DNA from 2 places in the Macrococcus epidermidis genome. Region 2 is predicted to be linked to the other one. Evidence: a T-box and tRNA genes for the amino acid it is inferred to sense, from the RefSeq annotation. Region 2 holds a T-box; the other holds one or more tRNA genes.
The links. The T-box of region 2 lies ahead of pheS (phenylalanine--tRNA ligase subunit alpha). A T-box ahead of a tRNA ligase gene usually reads a tRNA of that ligase, here a tRNA-Phe.

Region 1 (6,808 bases), 220 kb from region 2:
CACGATTCAACTTCGCATTGATCGGTGTATATAAATGATAGAAAAATTGATTTTCTAATATATCCGGTGATTGTTTTAAAGTAATCTCATTTGTAAACGGTGCTAAATCTTCCTTTATACTTTCTACAACGATTTTATGTTCATATAGATTCTTTTCATCATCCAGTAACTTTTGTTTCGCATTATCAATACTTTTGCCCATCGTTCCGGCAATGGCATTTGTATGAAGGATGCCATCCTGCACCGCAACAAGCTGTTCAGGTGTCTTTGTAATAAATGTTTGTGCACCAGACTCAATTAAAGCAAAATAACTCACTTCATGATTTTTCATCGCCTGCTCGATGAGTGGCAATATATCGATATCGCGTGCCATTGTAATCTTTCTTTTTCTTGAAAGCACAACTTTTTCCAGTTTATCTTGCTGCATCATCGATATTGCTTTATGTGCATTAGATTTAAATAAGTCCAGATCAATATCTTCAGCAGATATTATTTTGTTATCTTGTACTTTTTCTGCTGCATGATGTCTTAATGCATCAATTATCTGTATTTTATCTGAAGACTGATCAACAAATATTATTGAAGCGTGTCCATTGCTTTCTACAATCTGTATTTTCGGAATGATGAAATGACTCTTTTCATATGCAGAAAAATTTTTACTTTCATTATTATCAAACTGGAAGCCACCAAAAAGTTTTAATTCATACTGCGAACCATTACCAATATATGCTGCATCCTGAACAATCGCCTTAAACTGTCGTTCGATATGTACAGGATGAATCGTATCTGCTGTAAGTACTGAATGATGACCGATACCGATTAACTTAAAAGATTTATCTTTATTGATAAAGACATAACGCTCTCCTGCAAATGCATGAAAATAATCCATGATCCATGCAACATTTAGCTGGAAGTCTAAATCAAATTGTTCTATTTTATTAATTTTATTCGTTGTTAAATGCGTCTCAAACTGTTGATTAATCGGCACATGCTACACTTCTTTCACTTCAAAATAATATACTTATTATTTTAACATTATTCAATGATTATTGGACAAATTATGCTAGATTTGTTGACGATGACTATTATTAAATATAAAATTTATACATTAAGAATAAAAGAGGTATGAATATGTCTGAACATTTACAACAACACACTGGTATTGCAAAGTATTATCACTTAATGCGACCACACACTTTAACAGCAAGTTTCGTACCTGTACTTGTCGGAACAGCATGCGCAAAATATTTCACTGATATCCGTATCGATCTATTAATTATCATGCTTATTGCGTGCTTACTAATACAAGCGGCAACAAATATGTTTAATGAATATTTCGATTATAAGCGCGGACTGGATGATCATACATCGGTCGGAATCGGTGGTGCAATCGTAAGAAATGGTATGAGTCCTAAGTCAGTATATAATTTAGCGATTGCTTTTTATATTATTGCAGCCATATTAGGTCTTTATATTTGTTCTCAATCGTCATGGTTAATCTTACTTGTTGGAATTGTATGTATGGCAGTAGGTTATTTCTATACAGGTGGCCCCGTTCCAATTTCATGGACACCATTCGGTGAAATCTTTGCAGGATTCTTTATGGGATTTGTAATCATTATGATTACATTCTACATTCAGGTGGGACATCTAGAATGGTACCCTGCAATTATGTCAATTCCAGTTTCAATCAATATCGGCATGATTAATATGGCTAATAATATTCGTGACCGTGTAAAAGATAAAGCGAGTGGCAGAAAGACATATGTTATCTTAGTCGGGAAAACAATCGCAATTATTACAATGGCATTATTATACTTAATCAGTTTCCTGGTAGTACTGTATACAGTATTCTATAAACCATATGGTTCACCATTTTTATTACTTGTATTGTTAAGCTTTAACTTACCAATCAAAGCAGTAAATCGCTTCTTTAAAGGCAATACACCGATTGAACTCATGCCTGCAATGAAAGTTACGGGACAATTCAACACCGTATTCGGATTCTTATTTGCACTAGGCTTATATCTCGCAGCATTAACTGCAATTTAAAAAATCGTGAGGCTATTATCTAGTCTCACGATTTTTTTATTATTATTTTTATTATTTTTGATTGAAGAATTCTTTTAATCTTGCTACAACTGCTTGTGCATCTTCTTCTGTGACATCACGTACACCAGATTTTGTTAAATCAATTACGTAACTTTGTGCATCATAATGCACATCGATAGAAGTTCCATTCACATCATAGCTGCGTGGTTGAATCTCCTGCACTTTATCTTCTTCGTGATTTTCACGGTAATCTGAACCAAATTGACCTAATTTAAGTTCAGCATATGATACGAGTTTATCGATATTTGCCATTGTTAATGTCCCCCTTTATATTGTCTCAGACATTTTAATTCTAATAAATTCCACAATTTCAGGCAAGTCTTTACTTTTAATCATTCGTAAAGTTACTGATTTTTCACTTAATTTCTTTCGTTTATATTTGAAGAATAACTCTCCATATTCCCCTTCAGTATCAGGCTCAAAATCAATGTTAACTATATCCGCATATTTAATTACTTCATAGTAAATACGCTTTGATTTCATTTTACTATGGACCATAGAAATACGATCATCTAATAAAATAAACAAACCATGTTGGTTCAAATTAATATGACTATAAGTTGCAAAATGAATCAGTTCCTTGTTTTTAATATCTTTGCAAATCACTTTTAATAATTTAATAAAGAAACGGCGCTCAGATTTTTTAATTCTTTTAAAGATTTTCGAAAAGCGTTTATATCTTACTGGATAGTTAATTTCTGCTAACACTTTACGTGTCGATGCTTTATCTTTCATTTCATCACCTTATGATTTCTATTTTGTATTATAATTCACAATTAACTTTAGAAGTATAATATTTGAATAACTTTATTATACATGCTTTCTACATTAAAAAATAGATAGTAAAGCAACTTTTATTTGTAGGTATATACGTAAAATAAACGTAGGTATTAAACGAAATAAAACTACTGATGATTTCATTAAAGAATCAACAGTAGTTTTATTATTTAACGGATCGTGAGAGATTCGAACTCTCGAAACGCTTGTGACGTTTACACACTTTCCAGGCGTGCTCCTTCGGCCAACTCGGACAACGATCCATAATAATTAAAAAAAAATCAGAAGCGATATTTCACTTCTGATTATATGACCCCTACGGGATTCGAACCCGTGTTACCGCCGTGAAAGGGCGGTGTCTTAACCGCTTGACCAAGGGGCCAAAATGGCTCCACAGGTAGGACTCGAACCTACGACCGATCGGTTAACAGCCGATAGCTCTACCACTGAGCTACTGTGGAATAATAATGGAGCGGGTGATCGGAATCGAACCGACAACATCAGCTTGGAAGGCTGAGGTTTTACCACTAAACTACACCCGCGTTACAAATGGGGCGACTGATGGGAATCGAACCCACGAGTGTCGGAACCACAATCCGATGCGTTAACCACTTCGCCACAATCGCCAAATTTATTTTAAAAAGATGGCTCAGGACGGAATCGAACCGCCGACACATGGATTTTCAATCCATTGCTCTACCGACTGAGCTACTGAGCCAAAATGGCGGTCCCGACGGGAATCGAACCCGCGATCTCCTGCGTGACAGGCAGGCATGTTAACCGCTACACCACGGGACCACTAATAATTGCGGGAGGCGGATTTGAACCACCGACCTTCGGGTTATGAGCCCGACGAGCTACCAGACTGCTCCATCCCGCGATAATAATATGTTGTCTCTCGTAAAAAGAGTACTTTTAAAATATATCATTTTAAGTTTGTGAACGCAACATTAAAAAAGTGTAAATTTTATCTTTAGAGGCATATTTCATACGAATGTTGTATAAAAGTATGTTCTTGTAGGTAATCTAGTGATATATTTGGTTTATTCTAACCATCAAAAAACCAGACATGTTGTTACATGTCTGGTAAAAAACCAAGATCTATTCTATTACTTTTCAATTTGATGTACTAAATGCGTTAAAATATCACAATATGGTGTTTCTATCCCTGCTTCATCACCAAATCGACTAACAGCACCTGTTAAGTAATCAACTTCTGTCTTACGTCCATTATGAATATCTTGAGTCATAGATGGATAATGCAGACCAACGACATCAGGTGAGTACATTTTATGGAATTTCTCCATTGTTGCATCTAAATCAAGCTTTGCACCTTTAGTAGCCCCTACTGCAATGATTTCCTTAACTAATGGGATTAACATTGCATCTGCTTGTTCATATGCACCAAAATCCCCGATACGTTTATCCGTTACCGAACAGTATGTGTTGAAGCAGCAGTTCACTAAAGCTTTATTCCAGATTGATGTCACAATATCATTACTGATCACACCGTTAAGTTTCGCTTCATCTAAAATTACTTTCAATTGTTCAATGAAAGCATCCACATGCCCATCAGGATATCCATATTCAATATTACCAGTGCCTTCTAAAATTAATTCACCAGGTCCTTTTAAACCTGCTGACCACATTGTTACAGCCAGTATAACTTGCTCAACCGACAATTTCTTCAGCAGCATATCACCATGACCTAAACCATTCATCAGAGACATCACTTTCGTTTCTTTTGTAATAACACCCTGTTTGATTAAATTATCGATTGTTTCTTCAGCAGTCAACGCTTTTGTTAATAAAATTACCAAATCTGCCGGTTCATTATAGTCATCCATAAATACTGCCTTCACTTTATGGTTTGTTGTTTCACCATAAGAATGAACAGTAACACCATTATCATTCATCGCATCAACATGGTCCTGCCATTTATCAAGCATCACCACATCTTGTCCACTTTCAGTTAAATAAAGACCTACACGTCCACCCATTGCACCTGCGCCTGCCATAACTATTTTCATACTTTCTTCCTCCTCATTTGATTATCTAATATTATTTTATCTCAGGAATAAGTAAGTTTGTTAAATCGTTCACATACTTTGTTATGTATTAATTTGTAGTCATATAGATAAAATTAATACATCTATGAAGGAGCATAATATTAAAAATATAATGAGTTTATAATAATTCAAAAGTTCAGATTATTCAATAATTTGTTTTAAATATTAAAAAAAACACTTAGCATACACTAAGTGTTTTGTAACGGAGATGGAGAGATTCGAACTCTCGCGCCGGTTACCCGACCTACACCCTTAGCAGGGGCGCCTCTTCAGCCAACTTGAGTACATCTCCATGGCTCCACAGGTAGGACTCGAACCTACGACCGATCGGTTAACAGCCGATAGCTCTACCACTGAGCTACTGTGGAATAATTTCAATCAACAAATACTATTATATCAATTGAAATGAATTGGTCAATACTTTTGGTAAATATTTTTATGGAACATTTACACCTTTTTCTCTAATAATGCATACATTGCTAACATTTCGAATAGATTTGCCCTACATTTGTCAAAATGCACTGTTTCCTGTGTATACATTTCTTGTTTTAACGCTTTTGCTCTTACACAATATTCCAGTTTAATCCCATGCAAATACTGCGTATTAAAAGTATACGTTGTCACCGGAAAAGATACTTGTGACTGATCATCAAATTCTACAACAGTATCATAATGTTCACCTGCGTGAAATCGATTTACATAGTGAACATTGATCCAGGCCATATCGTTACTTCGATCACTGTGCGTCGGAAAGAAATATGTTTGTGTACCAGGCTGTACGATGATTGGTGGTTTTGTATAAATTTCTGCAATCATCTTCGTAGATATTTTTCTCGCTTTATATGAAGCATGATAAAAGAATAATGAGTCTTCAATGATATGTAATGGCTTCTTTTTAAATATAAATGTTTCTCTTCCATATTCACCAATTTCAGAAAGTACACTTCTACCATCTCTATACGCCTTAATATACATCGTCTTTTCATTAACAATATATTTCTCCATATCAACTTTCTCCTTTGTCAATATATTGATAATATTATACACAATTCCAATTAACATTTGTTAACTTTCTCAAATTTTTTACATAGTTTACATTAGAAAAAGATATGTTTACAAAGTTAAAAATATGGTTATATATTATTAATCAAAACGAACTAATGTTAATTAATATAATTTTCTGAATACTATTGCAATTTAGAATATTATATAATATACTCGTTTTAATACATTTGAGGAGGTAATACTTATGAACTATAATCAGCAAACACAATTAAATGGTCTTGAAACTTTCGTATCTAATCTCAATAATTTATATATCGAGCTTATCATTGACGAAGCTGTTAAAAGTCATCAAAAGAAATTATTAAAAGAAAAGATTGATTTGTCTTTATTAAATCATAACCAGGAAGCATTTCTAGAGTATACGAGTGAATTGAAAGCTCTGGAGGAAATTTAAATTGAATACGATAAAATAAAGCGCCAATACCTCAAAAATTAATTTTAAGGATTGGCGCTAAAAATTTGTCTTTTTTTATTTTGCAACTAAACTTAAAAATTCTTCTTTCGTTACTCTACCGAAGTAATGTCCAAAGTCTACTGTATCTAACACTGCCTTCACTGCCTTTTGATTATGTGGTAATCCTTTAAGTTTCTGTTCGATCTCAGTAACTTCACCTACACCGAAGAAATCACCGAATATTTTAATATCATCAATCATACCTTTAATGACATTAATCTTAAGTTCCAACATACCTCCAGGGAATTTCTGCTTAACTTCATAATTATATTTCGGATTTTTCCCATAATTCCAGTCATAGTTACGATATTTCTGATCACTGATTTCTTTG
Region 2 (6,808 bases):
GGAATTCATATTACAAAAGGTGCCGGAGCTAAAGTGGATTTAGAAGCAGCAAAGATAATTGAAAGAAAAGGGATTGCTTATTTAGACAGTATTACAAAAAAGGACTTTAAAAATCGCGAGAAAGCATTAGGTTTAGTTAACAAAAAAAAATAGGAGTGAGATGATATGATGGATTACTTATATATGACGTTCGGGTTATTAGTATTTGTGTATTTATTGTGGTATATCAAAGTGAATCTAATCGATAGACGCAGGAAATGAGATTATCATTAGAGGAAGCGGCTGTATTTTGATAATACTACCGCTTGCTGTTTGATTTTTCTGGTTTGATTTGAGGAAGCGGTTGTATTTTTCTTTTACAGCCGCATTCTTTTTCATTCGCTGTTCTTTTGTTGAGTAAGCGGCTGTATTTTTCTTTTACAGCCGCATTCTTTTTCGTTTGCTGTTCTTTTGTTGAGTACGCGGCTGTATTTTTCTTTTACAGCCGCATTCTTTTTCGTTCGCTGTTCTTTTGTTGAGTACGCGGCTGTATTTTTCTTTTACAGCCGCATTGTAATTTATTCTTTTGTTAAAAACTACAAAAAATAAAATTCTTCATCATATTTCATTTTTGTATATTCAACTTCATTTTCTCTAATAAGAAAGTCATCAACTTTGTGAGGTAAATATTTACTATCTTTAAAAGTTCCCAATTTGTGATGTTCTTTCCCGAGCACTTCTTTAACTAAAGTCTTACCCACCCCAGTAAATTCAACAACATCTCTAACGGTAACACCACTATTTTTCAAAACATATATTGCGTCAAATGCAAGACGAACAAGTTCTTTCTTTGTCATTTCACAACCACATGTACACTTGACTTTTTCGCGGTCTTTGGAACTTTTGGTAAAAATGCACGACATTTTGGACACTTTACACCCTTTTTCATTTCACTAAATGGATAGTAATGTATGCGTGGACTTCTTCCTTTATGATCATAGTGGTCCGCAAAAATACGAGCGATTTCCAATTCTTCTGATGTTACTTCACGCTGATTTAAATTCTCTACAATTCGATTGATGTCATTATCAAATAATATTCTTTTATCACCATTAAACCCACTTACATTAAATTGTTCACCAACAAAAATTATAAAACTCAATACTTGATAACCAAATCCCATTTTATCTACAAATCGCACTAATCTCATATGTTGTTTTGTTTGCAATGCTATAGGATTATGAATGACATAGCCATTTTCACTTATAAAATTACCATCAACATAATTATATTGACCTTCATAATATTTCGTATCAAAATGCATAATCTTCCTATTTGATATAACAATAAAATCATACTGTGATTGACCGTTTAATCTAAGTCGCATATCCCACAACTTAGCTCCTCCACTACAATCTTTGATCCGCTCATAAAATTGTTCTTCACCTAGTAATCCTTTCTCAGTAGTAAACAAATTTTCTTTGTCAAAATCATCCATTTCATAGCGTTTTGCAACTTCTAAAATATATCGCTCATATTGATTTAATATCCGTGTCTTCAAAAACAAAGCTTCCACCTCATTTAACATATGTTAACACAAAACAAATATACAACATCCCTCTCAAAAAACACAACAAAAAAGAGGCCATCAAAAATGATGACCTCTTAACAAATATTATCCTCTTAACTTCGCACCAGTTGCAGTTAAGTTTTCTAACACTTTATCGTAAATTGGTTTAATATCTTCATCTGTTAATGTTTGTTCTGGGTTTAAGAATTCTAAACGTATTGCCACAGATTTCTTATCTAACGCAATATGTTCTCCTTCATAAACATCGAATACTTTTGCTGATTGTAATAACTTACTATCTGTTGCTTCAATCACTTTAATTAATTCCCCAGTGTCTAATGAGCGCTCAACTTCTAATGCAATATCTCTACTTGTGCCCGGGAACTTTGGAATCATGTTATAGATAATCTGCCCTTGAGCATCATTTAATAAAGCTTTTAGGTCAAGTTCAAAAATATACGTTTCATTTAAGTCGTTTTCTGATTCAAATGAAGGATGTAACTGTCCGATTATACCGACCTTTTTATCACCGACAAATATATCCGCACTACGTCCTGGATGTAATAATTCCTCTTCAGAACGACGATATTCAAACTTAATACCTAGACGTTCGCTGATTGCTTCAACAATTCCTTTTACATGGAAGAAATCAACGGTTTCTTTTTTACCTTGATGATAACTCGGTGTTACCTCTCCAGTGATAATACCTGCAACATGTTCCTCTTCTGAAGGTAATTCAGAACCTTCAACTTTAAAGAACGTGTTTCCAACTTCATAAAATGCCACATTCTTCATTTGACGGGCATTATTATAAACGATAACATCAACTAAATGTGGAATTAATGACTGACGTAATTCAGCATGATCAGCACTCATCGGCATAAGTAACTTAACAGTATCTGCTTGTTTCAATGCAAACTGTTGTGCTTTTTCCTTTGAAACTAATGCATACGTAATTGCCTGGTTTAAGCCTAGTCCTTGTAATAAAGATTTTACAGCACGACGTTTCGCTTGATAATCTGTAAGTCCAACTTGTTTATTCGTTTTCGTAACAGGTAACGTTGCAGGTAACGCATCATATCCATAAATACGAGCAACTTCTTCAACAAGATCTTCTTTAATTTTGATATCACCGCGACGACTTGGTACAACGACACTAAATGCATCACCATCCACTTTAGATTCAAATCCGAGACGCTCAAAAATATTCTTAATTTCAGTGTTTGATATTTCGAATCCGATTAAACGATTAATATCTTCCGTCGTAATTTCAACATTTGTCGTTAATGCAGGTAATGTGCCAGATGATACGATACCGCTTAAAACTTCACCTTGCGCATTTTCCTGTAAGAGATAAGCTGCACGGTTTAACGCATCTTCTACAAATTCAGCTGCTACACCTTTTTCAAAGCGGCTTGAAGATTCTGAACGTAAGTTTAAGCGACCAGCAGTTTTACGAATATTAAGTGGTGCAAACATCGCTGATTCGATTAACACGTTCACTGTATTATCAGTAACTTCTGAGAAATCTCCACCCATAACACCTGCTAATGCTACTGGTTTTTCACCGTTCGTAATTACGATATCTGATGATAATAATTTACGTTCCTGATCATCTAATGTCGTCATCACTTCGCCATCATTAGCATAACGCACTAAAATTTCTTTAGAGCCAATCTCGTCGTAATCAAACATATGTAAAGGTTGACCAAATTCAAGCATCAAATAGTTTGATACATCCACGACATTATTAATCGGACGAACGCCAGCTTTAATTAAACGACTTTGAATGTATTCCGGAGATGGTCCTATTTTTACATTTTTGACAATACGTGCTGCGTAATATGGACTTGCCTGCACGTCATCAATATGAATAGAAATGTAATCACTTGCTGCCGCTGCAATTTCTTTAATTTCAGAAATCGGGAATGATAAATCTTCTTCATATAATGCACTTGTTTCAAATGCTGTACCAATCATAGACATACAGTCGCTACGGTTTGGTGTAAGACCTAATTCCATCACCTCGTCATTTAAATCCAATGCTTCCAAGGCATCCTGACCTGGCTTAACATCGCCTGTAAATACATAGATACCTTCAGAATATTTCTCTGGAACAAGGTTTGAAGCAATACCTAATTCACCTAGTGAACAAATCATACCATTTGATTCAACACCACGTAATTTTGCTTTTTTAATTTTAATACCACCTGGTAAACGTCCACCCGGTAAACAAACGATGACATGCTGCCCTGCATCAACGTTAGGTGCACCACATACGATTTGTAATGTTTCCTCACCAACATTAACCTGGCAAACATTTAATTTGTCAGCATCCGGATGTTTTTCTTTTGACTCGACATAACCGACAACTAAATTTTTTATATCTTTTTTATAGTCAATAATTTCTTCTATCTCAATACCGCTTCGCGTGATCTTCTCAGCAAGCTCTTCTACCGGTAAATCAACTTTAACGTAATCACTTAACCATTCTTTACTTACTAACATCAACATTACCTCCATCTTCAGCACGTAAAAACTGTGTTACAAATCGTAAATCATTTGTATAGAAATGACGAATATCTTCAATACCATATTTCAACATCGCGATACGATCAGGACCCATTCCAAATGCGAAACCAGAGTATTTCTTAGAATCAAATCCTGCCATCTCTAAAACGTTAGGATGCACCATACCTGCACCTAAAATTTCAATCCAGCCGGTACCTTTACAAACGTTACACCCTTTACCTTTACATTTGAAGCAAGAAATATCGACTTCAACAGAAGGTTCTGTAAATGGGAAGAAACTTGGACGCAGACGAATTTCACGATCTTCACCGAACATTTTTTTCGCAAAGTATTCCAATGTTCCTTTTAAATCACTCATTTTAATATTCTCATCAACAACTAAACCTTCGATTTGTGTAAATTGATGTGAATGTGTAGCATCATCTGAATCACGACGGTATACTTTACCTGGACAAATAATCTTTACAGGCCCTTCGCCTTTACGTGACTCTAACGTACGTGCTTGAACAGGAGACGTGTGTGTACGCATTAATACTTCTTCAGAAATATAGAAACTATCCTGCATATCACGCGCCGGATGAGACTTCGGTAAGTTTAAAGCTTCAAAGTTATAATAATCACTTTCTACTTCATAACCTTCAACAACTTCATATCCTAAACCGACAAATAAATCTTCAATATCCTCGACAATACGATTTAATGGATGACTCGCACCACTCGTAAGTTCTTTACCTGGTAACGTGATATCTACTGTTTCACTTGCTAATTTACGGTTAATTAATTCACGTTGGATTTTTTCTTCAACTTCAGCAATCGCTTTTTCAACCGTTTGACGCGCATCGTTTACCAGTTGACCAAACTTTGGTTTCTCTTCATTCGGTAACGACTTCATTTCTTTCATTAAACCAGTGATGACACCTTTTTTACCTAAATAAGATACTTTAATATCCTGTAATTCTTTTTTCTCAGAAATCGATTGTACTTTTTGAACAGCTTCTTCTTTCAATGCTTGTAATTTATCTTTTAACTCCATCGTGATGCCTCCTTAAATTTTTAGAAACAAAAAAATCCTCCCCATCCCTGAATAAGGGACGAAAAGAATTCCGCGGTACCACCCAAATTTGCACAAATGTGCACACTTGTTGATGATAACGGTGTCCACCGGCTTAACTTCTTATTAAGCAACCAAAAAGATGAAAAAATATGTATCAATGACTATCTCTCACCAAACGATAGCTCTCTGAACACGTCCACATATTACGTCTTTTTATCGGTTCTTTATTTCATTAACATTTATTATAATCAATAAAAAAATTATATTCAACCTATAAATCATTGCGTTTATCACGCTTTTCTAAATCTTGTATTCGTCGTTCAAGTTTATTAATCTTTTTATAACGTCGAGAAAAATATATGAGAATTGAAGTAATACCTATCAACATTAGAAATGAAACTAAAGTAAATAATAAGGTACCCCATTCTATCCCCACTGATGTTTCTATCATTTTTTAATCTCCTCTAATTAATTTTTCTTCTTCTGTCAGGCTATTATTTTTGCTAAAACAGAAATTAGTCAACAACAATACTCCCCATGTTGTTTGAATGTATGTAGGGTTATTAATATATATTTGCCACAAGATTAATGCAAAATAAACTAAAAATATAATCATCATTAATGAAAAATGAATTTTCCAATTCAATTGTGTATGGTTCGAACGATGTATTTCATTAGGTAATTCAGTTAGTTTGAATAGTATTAATATAACAGCAGTTCCAATTGCAAATGGCAATTTATCATTTATTGCTAATGTATTCTGTTGCGCTTTTGACAATTCGTAATATGCATCAGTATAAATATCAGTCTGATCTTTAAAAAAATAAAATAGAAACAAAGCTGATGCAATTAAAAATACAAATGAAATCCAACTCTGTTGCTTATATCGCTTCAAATCAATACTCAATTTAGTATCAAACATGGTTTTATAATAAAAAGTAATAGCTTCTATCATTTTGATTCACCTAGCTTTTCTTCTTCATTCGTTGCATATGGATTTGCACCAAAAACGAAATTAGAAATAACTAAAACAAAAAATATTGCTTGCAAATTACCTGGTTGTTGTCGAAGATAAAAATAAATTCCTAATACGATATAAATGATAAAGAATGCTGCTAATATCAATAATCGAATACGCCAATTCTTATTTAACATATTGGCACGATGTATTTCATTCGGCAGGTTAATACCATGTGACAACAACATTAACACAAAAAATGTTACTGCAAATTTTGTATTATCTTTCAAATCATAGTCAAGTCGTTCTTTTTCCGACATCTCAAAATAAGCATCTGAATAGCCAAAATCATCCCACATATACCATAATCCTAAAATAATTAATGGTGCAACAATTAGAAATGCAACCCAGCGTTGTCGCTTATATCGTGTGATACCTATTCTGATATCGGTTCTAAAGAAATTCTCAAAAAAGAATTGTATCTCTTCCTTCATTCACACCAACTCCTTATACCAATAATAACATTTTATTACAATTTATTTCATCCATTTTGTTACAGTTCCAAAAAAATATACAAAAAAATAACCCTTCAAACAGAAGAGTTATATCGTATGCTTAATCCCCATCACCATATCGAGTCTTACTAAATTATTAAATTGAGCACCTTTTCTAAAGAATAAAGTGCATAATGCTTTGTCTTCAATCAATTCATAAC

Region 1: it has a tRNA-Phe gene. The T-box ahead of pheS (phenylalanine--tRNA ligase subunit alpha) is inferred to sense a tRNA for this amino acid. The anticodon was not compared.

Annotation. Positions count from the first base shown of each region.
Region 1 is NZ_CP073819.1:1,911,556-1,918,363, forward strand. Features, by position in the region: gene KFV12_RS10075 (isochorismate synthase) at 1-988, opposite strand, end outside; gene KFV12_RS10080 (1,4-dihydroxy-2-naphthoate polyprenyltransferase) at 1,132-2,052, shown strand; gene KFV12_RS10085 (hypothetical protein) at 2,104-2,364, opposite strand; gene KFV12_RS10090 (PH domain-containing protein) at 2,380-2,847, opposite strand; tRNA gene KFV12_RS10095 (tRNA-Ser) at 3,064-3,152, opposite strand; tRNA gene KFV12_RS10100 (tRNA-Glu) at 3,200-3,271, opposite strand; tRNA gene KFV12_RS10105 (tRNA-Asn) at 3,276-3,350, opposite strand; tRNA gene KFV12_RS10110 (tRNA-Gly) at 3,358-3,431, opposite strand; tRNA gene KFV12_RS10115 (tRNA-His) at 3,440-3,515, opposite strand; tRNA gene KFV12_RS10120 (tRNA-Phe) at 3,535-3,607, opposite strand; tRNA gene KFV12_RS10125 (tRNA-Asp) at 3,612-3,687, opposite strand; tRNA gene KFV12_RS10130 (tRNA-Met) at 3,696-3,769, opposite strand; gene KFV12_RS10135 (ketopantoate reductase family protein) at 3,999-4,919, opposite strand; tRNA gene KFV12_RS10140 (tRNA-Ser) at 5,162-5,250, opposite strand; tRNA gene KFV12_RS10145 (tRNA-Asn) at 5,252-5,326, opposite strand; gene KFV12_RS10150 (competence protein ComK) at 5,406-5,963, opposite strand; gene KFV12_RS10155 (IDEAL domain-containing protein) at 6,208-6,417, shown strand; gene lplA (lipoate--protein ligase) at 6,493-6,808, opposite strand, start outside.
Region 2 is NZ_CP073819.1:1,693,378-1,700,185, forward strand. Features, by position in the region: gene rnhC (ribonuclease HIII) at 1-153, shown strand, start outside; gene KFV12_RS08960 (hypothetical protein) at 576-836, opposite strand; gene KFV12_RS08965 (nuclease-related domain-containing protein) at 833-1,540, opposite strand; gene pheT (phenylalanine--tRNA ligase subunit beta) at 1,655-4,057, opposite strand; gene pheS (phenylalanine--tRNA ligase subunit alpha) at 4,044-5,114, opposite strand; T-box leader at 5,166-5,361, opposite strand; gene KFV12_RS08980 (hypothetical protein) at 5,407-5,586, opposite strand; gene KFV12_RS08985 (hypothetical protein) at 5,590-6,090, opposite strand; gene KFV12_RS08990 (hypothetical protein) at 6,087-6,587, opposite strand; gene KFV12_RS08995 (hypothetical protein) at 6,696-6,808, opposite strand, start outside.